3 regions of the Klebsiella sp. PK01 genome follow, and region 2 is predicted to be linked to each of the others. Evidence: predicted binding sites of a transcription regulator. Region 2 holds the regulator's gene; each other region holds the start of a gene.
The links. Region 2 encodes PhoB, which activates phosphate uptake and scavenging genes when phosphate is short. Its sites were predicted from a motif close to CTGTCATAAAACTGNCNNAT; they were not measured.
Positions count from the first base shown of each region.

Region 1 (3,270 bases), on a different contig from region 2:
CTGGGATCGTCATCGCTGGCGACCAGCGGACGGACGCCGGAGTAAGCGCGTAGTACTCGGGTACGTCCCATGATCGGCGCCAGTTTTTCACCTTCGCGCAGCAGCGTATCGACCTCTTCCGTCGTCACCCGGTTATCGTCAATTTCGTCATAAGGAATATGCGTCGAGGTGGTGCCAATCAGCGAGATGGTATCGCCGGGCACCAGAATATCGGCATCCGCCGGCTTGCGGCAGCGGTTAATCACCTGGTTATTAATGCGGTGGTCGAGGATCAGCAGCGAGCCTTTTGCCGGGAACATGGAGATGCGCAGATCGGCGTATTCCGCGATGCGTTGGCCCCAGATCCCGGCGGCGTTGACGACGACCTGTGCACGCATACTGCGCGCTTCACGGCGTTGATGATCGTAGATCTGTACGCCGTAGACACGATCGCCCTGACGTAGCAGGCCGGTAACCTCGCAGCCGGTGAGGATCTGCGCGCCGTGTTCGCGGGCGTCGAGCATATTAGCGGCCGTCAGGCGGAACGGATCGACGGTGCCGTCCGGTACCTGTACGGCGCCAAGCAGCGTCGGGTTGACCGCGGGTTCCAGACGCAAAGCTTCAGCGGGGGTAAGCGGTTTGGCATCGATACCGGCCTGCTGACAGGCGTTGATAAAGGTTTGCTGCCAGGCGATGTCATCTTCGGGTAGGGTGATAAACAGCCCGTTGGTGGGTTCAATGCAGTGGCGGGCGATGCGGCGTAAAATGCGATTCTCGCTGATGCATTCGCGCGCGGATTCGCCATCGGTGACGGCATAGCGTGCGCCGCTGTGCAACAGACCATGGTTACGGCCGGTGGCGCCGGTGGCGATATCGTGCCGCTCAATCAACACTACGCGTAACCCGCGCAGGGCGCAGTCGCGGGCGATTCCCGCGCCGGTGGCGCCGCCGCCAATAATCAGCGCATCAAATTCTTGCGTCTCGGCCATCTTCCGGTCCTCTACTTTCGTTTTACACCATTTAGCCATATCAAAAGTGTGGAATGTTTGATTTCGAGCATATTTGCGCGCAATTCGAGCGTTTGCTGTGATTTTGTGCTCACAATGGAAAATTTTGTCATATATCTGTAACAAAATGTGCGATATTTCACAGTATTAGTTCTACGCTTTGCCTACCATCGCGACCTAATTAGAAGTGCGTGAATAAATTAGATTTTTTGCGTCGATGTCAGTGAAACAGCAATGGCCACGGAGGCTGATATGTTAAGTATTTTTAAACCCGCAGCGCATAAAGCGCGTTTGCCGGCGGCGGAAATCGACCCGTTGTATCGTCGATTACGTTGGCAGATCTTTATTGGCATCTTCTTCGGTTATGCCGCTTACTATCTGGTTCGTAAGAACTTTGCGCTGGCGATGCCTTATCTGATTGAGCAGGGGTTCTCTCGTGGCGACCTCGGTTTCGCGCTTTCCGGTATCTCCATCGCCTACGGATTTTCGAAATTCATCATGGGATCGGTCTCCGACCGCTCGAATCCGCGCATTTTCCTGCCCGCAGGGTTAATTCTGGCGGCGCTGGTGATGCTGGTGATGGGCTTTGTGCCGTGGGCGACTTCCAGCATCATGATCATGTTCGTATTGCTGTTCCTTTGCGGATGGTTCCAGGGGATGGGCTGGCCGCCGTGTGGTCGTACCATGGTGCACTGGTGGTCGCAGAAAGAGCGCGGCGGGATTGTCTCAGTGTGGAACTGCGCGCATAACGTCGGCGGCGGTATTCCGCCGCTGCTGTTCCTGCTGGGGATGGCGTGGTTTAACGACTGGCACGCGGCGCTGTATATGCCGGCCTTCGGCGCGATTCTGCTGGCCATTTTTGCCTTCGCGATGATGCGAGATACCCCGCAGTCCTGCGGTCTGCCGCCGATCGAAGAGTATAAAAACGACTATCCGGATGACTATAGCGAAAAGCACGAAGAAGAGCTGACGGCGAAGCAGATCTTTATGCAGTACATTCTGCCGAACAAGCTGCTGTGGTACATCGCTATCGCTATCGCTAACGTCTTCGTTTATCTGCTGCGCTACGGCATTCTGGACTGGTCGCCGACCTACCTGAAAGAGGTCAAACACTTCGCGCTGGATAAGTCCTCCTGGGCCTACTTCCTCTATGAGTACGCGGGGATCCCCGGCACCCTGCTGTGCGGCTGGATGTCGGACAAAGTGTTTAAAGGCAACCGCGGCGCGACCGGCGTGTTCTTTATGACTCTTGTGACCATCGCCACTATCGTTTACTGGCTGAACCCGCCGGGTAATCCGGGCGTCGATATGGCCTGTATGATCGTCATTGGCTTCCTGATTTACGGCCCGGTAATGCTGATCGGTCTACATGCGCTGGAACTGGCGCCGAAAAAAGCTGCCGGCACCGCTGCGGGCTTCACCGGTCTGTTCGGTTATCTCGGCGGTTCCGTAGCCGCGAGCGCCATTGTTGGCTATACCGTCGATTTCTTCGGCTGGGACGGCGGCTTCATGGTAATGATTGGCGGTAGCGTACTGGCGGTTCTGCTGCTGATTATCGTCATGCTTGGCGAGCGTCGTCATCATCAACAACTGAAACAAGCCTAAGGAGCGGCGATGAAAATGAAACTTACCGCGCTAATGAGCGGAATGATTTTGGCCAGTTCGGCGCTGTGCTTCAGCGCCGTCGCGGCAGAGAAGATTGTCATCGCCCACCGCGGCGCCAGCGGGTATCTGCCGGAACATACCCTGCCGGCGAAAGCGATGGCTTACGCTCAGGGGGCGGATTACCTTGAGCAAGACCTGGTGATGACCAAAGACGACCGGCTGGTGGTGTTGCATGACCACTATCTCGATCGGGTAACTGACGTAGCGCAGCGTTTCCCGCAGCGGGCGCGTAAAGATGGTCGTTTTTACGCTATTGACTTTACCCTGGCCGAGATTAAGTCGCTGAAGTTCACCGAAGGTTTTGAGCCGAAAGATGGTAAAAACGTGCAAACCTATCCCGGGCGTTTCCCGATGGGTAAATCCGATTTCCGTATTCATACCTTTGAAGAAGAGATTGAGTTTGTACAGGGGCTAAACCATTCGACGGGTAAAAATATCGGTATCTACCCGGAAATCAAAGCGCCGTGGTTCCACCATCAGGAAGGCAAAGATATTGCCGCCAGCACGCTGAAAGTGCTGAAGGAATATGGCTACACCAGCAAGCAGGATAAGGTTTATCTGCAGTGCTTTGACGCCAACGAGCTCAAACGCATTAAGAATGAGCTGGAGCCGAAGATGG
Region 1 covers NZ_JBYEZM010000002.1:597,312-600,581, reverse strand. Annotated here, with positions in the region: gene glpA (anaerobic glycerol-3-phosphate dehydrogenase subunit A) at 1-968, opposite strand, end outside; gene glpT (glycerol-3-phosphate transporter) at 1,239-2,591, shown strand; gene glpQ (glycerophosphodiester phosphodiesterase) at 2,601-3,270, shown strand, end outside.
Region 1: the regulator PhoB is predicted to act here: its motif matches at 1,093-1,112, upstream of glpT (glycerol-3-phosphate transporter).

Region 2 (3,270 bases):
CAGCAGCACTTCCACCGGCAGCGATTCGGTCTGCTGCTGAATTTTTCTTTGGATATCGTGCAGATATTCATCGCTGGTGATTTCGATATCCAGCCAGACCGGCGGCTGCTGCGCGCTATCCTGCCACTGCTGAAGCTGTTCGGTGATGCTGGCGAAATCGCCTTTCAGTACCGCCAGCGGCTGGGTGATCGGCACCGGCAGCGGCGTCACCTCGCTGAGCTTGCCCTCCCTGAATGAGACCAGATTAACGCTTTTGTTTTTTCCGGTTTCATCAAAACTCAGCGGCAGCGGCGAACCGCTGTAGCGAATATGCTCGCAGCCGCCAACCAACTGGGCGCGATGAATATGGCCGAGCGCGATGTAATCGGCGGGCGGAAAGCGGTTGGCCGGGAAGGCGTCGAGGGTACCGATATAGATTTCACGGACCGCGTCGCTTTTGCTGGCGCCGACGGTGGTGAGGTGGCCGCTGGCAATAATCGGTAGTGCCCGTTCGCCGCGCAGATCGCAGGCCTGCTGATATTGCTGCTGATAGTAGTCGCTGATGGCGGTGAGCAACTGCTGCTGTTTTTCGCCGCTGGAGTGGCCAGCCTGGCTGACCACCAGTTCGCGCGGGCGCAAAAACGGCACCGGGCAGAAGACCGCGCCGGGCGCGCCGTCGCGCCGCGGCAAGATAAAGGGCGCGTGGCCGGCGTTGGCGACCACGGTGGTTTTCAGGAAGGCGAGTATTTCGCGCGACTCGTTTAACGTCGCCACCGAATCGTGGTTGCCCGCCAGCACCACCAACTGGCAGCCGGTTTGCTGCAGCTGAACGACAAAACGGTTATACAGTTCGCGGGCGTAGCTCGGCGGAGAGCCGGTATCAAAAATATCGCCGGCGACGATAATGGCATCCACCTCGTATTCCTGCGCGCGTTCCAGCAGCCAGTCGAGAAAGGCGGCGTGTTCGTCCGCGCGGCTTTTGCTGTAGAAGTTCTGGCCGAGGTGCCAGTCGGAGGTATGAAGGATGCGCATAAAAATTCCGTTGCGATAAAAGCCAGGCGGCCATTATAACGTTGATCCTGCCGCCCGTATTCCTTTTGCCCTATTACGGCGAGACAGGATGCGTTAAGTGCGTGTCATCATTCAAAATCCGCATTCATCAGACGGTCATTTTTTCATAAATCTGTCACAAATCTGACGCATAATGGCCGCGCACTTCTATACTGATGGCTAAAAAACACAGGGTAAATAATGGCGAGAAGAATTCTGGTCGTTGAAGATGAAGCTCCAATCCGCGAAATGGTCTGCTTTGTTCTGGAGCAAAACGGCTTTCAGCCCGTTGAGGCGGAAGATTTTGACAGTGCGGTGAATCAACTCAATGAACCCTGGCCCGATTTGATTCTCCTCGACTGGATGTTGCCGGGCGGATCGGGGCTACAGTTTATTAAACAGCTTAAGCGCGAAGCGATGACCCGCGATATTCCGGTGGTGATGCTGACGGCGCGCGGCGAAGAAGAAGATCGCGTTCGCGGTCTGGAAACCGGCGCGGATGATTATATTACCAAGCCGTTTTCGCCGAAGGAGCTGGTGGCGCGAATTAAGGCGGTGATGCGGCGTATTTCGCCAATGGCGGTTGAAGAGGTGATTGAGATGCAGGGGCTGAGCCTGGATCCTTCCTCGCATCGCGTCATGACCGGTGAAAATCCGCTGGATATGGGGCCGACCGAGTTTAAATTATTACACTTCTTTATGACCCACCCGGAACGCGTATACAGCCGTGAACAGCTGCTGAATCACGTTTGGGGAACCAACGTTTACGTTGAAGACCGGACGGTGGATGTGCATATTCGCCGCCTGCGCAAAGCGCTGGAACATAGCGGCCATGACCGAATGGTACAGACGGTTCGCGGCACGGGATATCGTTTCTCCGCCCGTTTCTGAATTTTGACAGGAGTGTGACCCGTGCTGGAACGGCTGTCATGGAAAAGGCTGGCGCTTGAGCTTTTCTTATGTTGTATCCCGGCCCTGATCCTCGGGGCGTTTTTCGGTCATCTGCCGTGGTTTTTACTGGCGGCGGTGACCGGGTTGCTTATTTGGCATTTCTGGAATTTGTTACGTCTGTCATGGTGGTTGTGGGTCGATCGCAGTATGACGCCGCCGCCGGGAAGCGGCAGTTGGGAACCGCTGCTGTATGGTCTGCATCAAATGCAGATGCGTAATAAAAAACGTCGCCGCGAGCTGGGAAGCCTTATCAAGCGCTTTCGCAGCGGGGCGGAATCCTTACCCGATGCGGTGGTGCTGACCACCGAAGAGGGCGCCATCTTCTGGTGTAATGGCCTGGCGCAACAAATCCTTAATCTACGCTGGCCGGACGATAGCGGGCAGAATATCCTCAACCTGCTGCGCTACCCAGAGTTTGCTAACTATCTGAAAAACCGTGATTTCACCAAGCCCCTTAATCTGGTGCTCAATAACGCCCGTCATCTGGAAATTCGCGTGATGCCTTATAGCGATAAACAGTGGTTGATGGTGGCGCGCGATGTCACGCAAATGCACCAGTTGGAAGGCGCGCGGCGTAACTTTTTCGCCAACGTCAGCCACGAGCTGCGCACGCCGCTCACCGTACTGCAGGGTTATCTCGAGATGATGCAGGAGCAGGTGCTGGAAGGGCCGACGCGGGAAAAAGCCCTGCATACCATGCGTGAGCAAACGCAGCGGATGGAAGGGTTGGTGAAGCAGTTGCTGACGCTCTCGCGTATTGAAGCCGCGCCGGTGCTGGCGATGAACGATAAAATCGACGTCCCGATGATGCTGCGGGTGGTTGAGCGCGAGGCGCAAACGCTAAGCCAGGGTAAGCATCAGTTGCACTTTAGCGTCGACGAAACGCTCCAGGTGATGGGTAACGAAGAGCAGTTGCGCAGCGCGATTTCCAATCTGGTGTACAACGCCGTAAACCATACGCCAGCGGGAACCGAGATCCGCGTCGTCTGGCAGCGGGCGCCGCACGGCGCGCTGTTTAGCGTTGAGGATAACGGCCCGGGCATTGCGCCTGAGCATCTACCCCGGCTAACCGAGCGGTTCTACCGCGTCGACAAGGCGCGCTCCCGGCAAACCGGCGGCAGCGGTTTAGGGCTGGCTATCGTGAAACACGCGGTCAGCCATCACGAAAGCCGCCTGGAAATCGAAAGTACGGTCGGGAAGGGAACGCGCTTTAGCTTCCTGCTGCCGGAACGTTTAATTGCCAAAAATGTCGCCTGACGCGGCGTTTGTCAGCTTTCCTTGCCAATGACC
Region 2 covers NZ_JBYEZM010000004.1:145,308-148,577, forward strand. Annotated here, with positions in the region: gene sbcD (exonuclease subunit SbcD) at 1-1,011, opposite strand, end outside; gene phoB (phosphate response regulator transcription factor PhoB) at 1,231-1,920, shown strand; gene phoR (phosphate regulon sensor histidine kinase PhoR) at 1,942-3,237, shown strand.

Region 3 (3,270 bases), 430 kb from region 2:
ACGTTTCTTCGTTACCGGAACCGATACTGAAGTCGGTAAAACGGTCGCCAGCAGCGCGCTGCTGCAGGCGGCGAATCAGCTGGGATTTAACACCGCGGGCTATAAGCCGGTGGCTTCCGGTAGCGACCTGACCGCACACGGGTTACGCAATGAAGATGCGCTGGCCCTGCAGCGCAATAGCCGGGTAGCGCTGCGCTATGAACAGGTTAACCCTTATACCTTTGCCGAGCCGACCTCGCCGCATATTATTAGCGCCGATGAAGGACGACCAATCGCCGCGACCACGCTTTCCTGCGGCTTACGCGAGCTGGAACGCCTGGCCGATTGGGTGCTGGTGGAAGGGGCGGGCGGCTGGTTTACGCCGCTCTCGGAAACCCTGACCTTCGCCGACTGGGCGCAGCAGGAACAACTGCCGGTGATTTTAGTCGTCGGCGTTAAACTTGGCTGTATCAATCACGCGATGCTCACCGCCCAGGCGGTACGCAAGGCAGGGCTGCCGCTGGTGGGCTGGATCGCCAACGATATCCAGCCGCCGGGTAAACGCCATCGCGAATATCTGCAAACCTTAATGCGGGTATTGCCAGCGCCGCTGCTGGGGGAAATTCCCTGGCTTGCCGACGCATCGCAGCGTAAGGATCTCGCGCAGTACCTGGATCTGAGCCCACTGCAATAATCCCGCATAAGCCTGCGAGACGGCTCTATTTTTTGTTGACAGGACGATGAAATGTGGTCCAGAAAACGCAAAAAATCCAGCCGTCTTTAGCTGATAAATATCAAAAAAAATTCGATAATTTTTTTTAGTCGCGGGCTTTGGTCCGATGAGACTTTTCTGCCGGGTGGCAGACCTCGCGGCCTGCAGACAGTTATCCACTATTCCTGTGGATAACCTTGTGTATTAGAGTTAGAAAACTTGCGGTAAGCTAGAGAGTACGCGGCCTGCGAGCAAATTGGCGCGAAACCCGTCTTTTGGTAAATTATGTTTTATTTCAGCAAGTTAAATAAAAGCAATGGCTGTCAGAAAAGTGTCACCGGCTGCCATAAAAGATTCATTACCTTGCTTGACAAATGTTAAATGATAAATGTTTCTGGGGATAACCACACAGGCTGGTGGATTATTCCGCAAAGCGCGCATTTTACGCCCGCCGTCAGAGTACAACGCGTCCGTTTACCGCCATACAATAATGCGATACTGTTTTTATATCCAGTATTATTTATTGGCAAAAGTCAAACTGAAGGGTAGAATTAAACACCTGCTGGCCAATCCCATCTTCAGGTCCTGAAATATGAGCAAACCGTTCAAGCTGCACTCCGCATTCCGTCCTTCCGGCGATCAGCCCGAAGCCATCCGCCGCCTGGAAGAGGGGCTGGAAGATGGCCTTGCGCATCAGACCCTGCTTGGGGTAACCGGTTCGGGGAAAACCTTCACCATCGCCAACGTTATCGCTGATTTACAGCGCCCGACGATGGTGCTGGCGCCGAACAAAACCCTGGCGGCGCAGCTGTATGGCGAGATGAAAGAGTTCTTTCCCGAGAATGCGGTGGAGTATTTTGTCTCCTATTACGATTATTATCAGCCTGAAGCCTACGTTCCGAGCTCGGATACCTTTATCGAAAAAGACGCCTCGGTGAACGAACACATTGAGCAGATGCGTCTGTCGGCCACCAAAGCGCTGCTCGAACGGCGCGACGTGGTGGTGGTGGCTTCGGTTTCCGCCATCTACGGTCTTGGCGATCCGGATCTGTATCTGAAGATGATGCTGCACCTGACCACCGGCATGCTGATCGATCAGCGGGCGATCCTGCGCCGGCTGGCCGAACTGCAATACACCCGCAACGATCAGGCCTTCCAGCGCGGCACTTTCCGCGTGCGCGGCGAGGTTATCGATGTCTTCCCGGCGGAATCCGATGATATCGCGCTGCGTATTGAACTGTTTGACGAAGAGGTCGAACGGCTATCGCTGTTTGACCCGCTGACCGGCCACGTTGAATCGTCCATTCCACGCTATACCATCTATCCGAAAACCCACTACGTTACGCCGCGCGAGCGTATCGTTCAGGCGATGGAAGAGATCAAAGACGAGCTCGCTGACCGCCGCAAGGTACTGCTGGCGAACAACAAACTGCTTGAAGAGCAGCGGCTGAGCCAGCGCACTCAGTTCGACCTCGAGATGATGAACGAGCTGGGCTACTGCTCGGGAATTGAGAACTACTCGCGCTTTCTCTCCGGCCGCGGGCCGGGCGAGCCGCCGCCGACGCTGTTCGACTACCTGCCGGCGGATGGCCTGCTGGTTATCGATGAATCGCACGTGACTATCCCGCAAATCGGCGGTATGTACCGCGGCGACCGGGCGCGTAAAGAGACGCTGGTGGAATATGGCTTCCGCCTGCCGTCGGCGTTGGATAACCGGCCGATGAAGTTCGAAGAGTTTGAAGCGCTGGCGCCGCAGACTATCTACGTTTCGGCGACGCCGGGCGCCTATGAGCTGGAAAAATCCGGCGATGAGGTGGTAGATCAGGTCGTCCGCCCAACCGGGCTGCTGGATCCGGTCATCGAGGTGCGTCCGGTGGCGACGCAGGTCGACGATCTGTTATCAGAAATCCGTACCCGTGCGGCGATTAATGAGCGCGTACTGGTGACGACGCTGACCAAACGCATGGCGGAAGATTTAACCGAATACCTGGAAGAGCACGGCGAGCGGGTGCGCTATCTGCACTCCGATATCGATACCGTCGAGCGCATGGAAATTATTCGCGATCTTCGTCTTGGCGAGTTCGACGTGCTGGTGGGTATCAACCTGCTGCGCGAAGGGCTGGATATGCCGGAAGTATCGCTGGTGGCGATACTTGATGCCGATAAAGAGGGCTTCCTGCGTTCCGAGCGATCGCTTATCCAGACCATCGGCCGCGCGGCGCGTAACGTTAACGGCAAGGCGATCCTTTACGGCGATAAAATCACGCCATCGATGGCGAAGGCGATCGGTGAAACCGAACGCCGCCGCGAGAAGCAGCAGCGTTATAACGAAGAGCACGGTATTGTGCCGCAGGGGCTTAATAAGAAAGTGGTCGATATTCTGGCGCTGGGTCAGAACATCGCGAAGACCAAAGCCAAAGGCCGCGGTAAAGCCCGTTCTCCGGTGGAAGCCGATAGCGTCGAACTGACGCCGAAAGCGCTGCAGCAGAAGATCCACGAGCTGGAAGGGCAAATGATGCAGCACGCGCAGAACCTTGAGTTTGAGGAAGCGGCACAGATTCGCGATCAATTGCATCAGC
Region 3 covers NZ_JBYEZM010000004.1:571,863-575,132, forward strand. Annotated here, with positions in the region: gene bioD (dethiobiotin synthase) at 1-673, shown strand, start outside; gene uvrB (excinuclease ABC subunit UvrB) at 1,284-3,270, shown strand, end outside.
Region 3: the regulator PhoB is predicted to act here: its motif matches at 1,012-1,031, upstream of uvrB (excinuclease ABC subunit UvrB).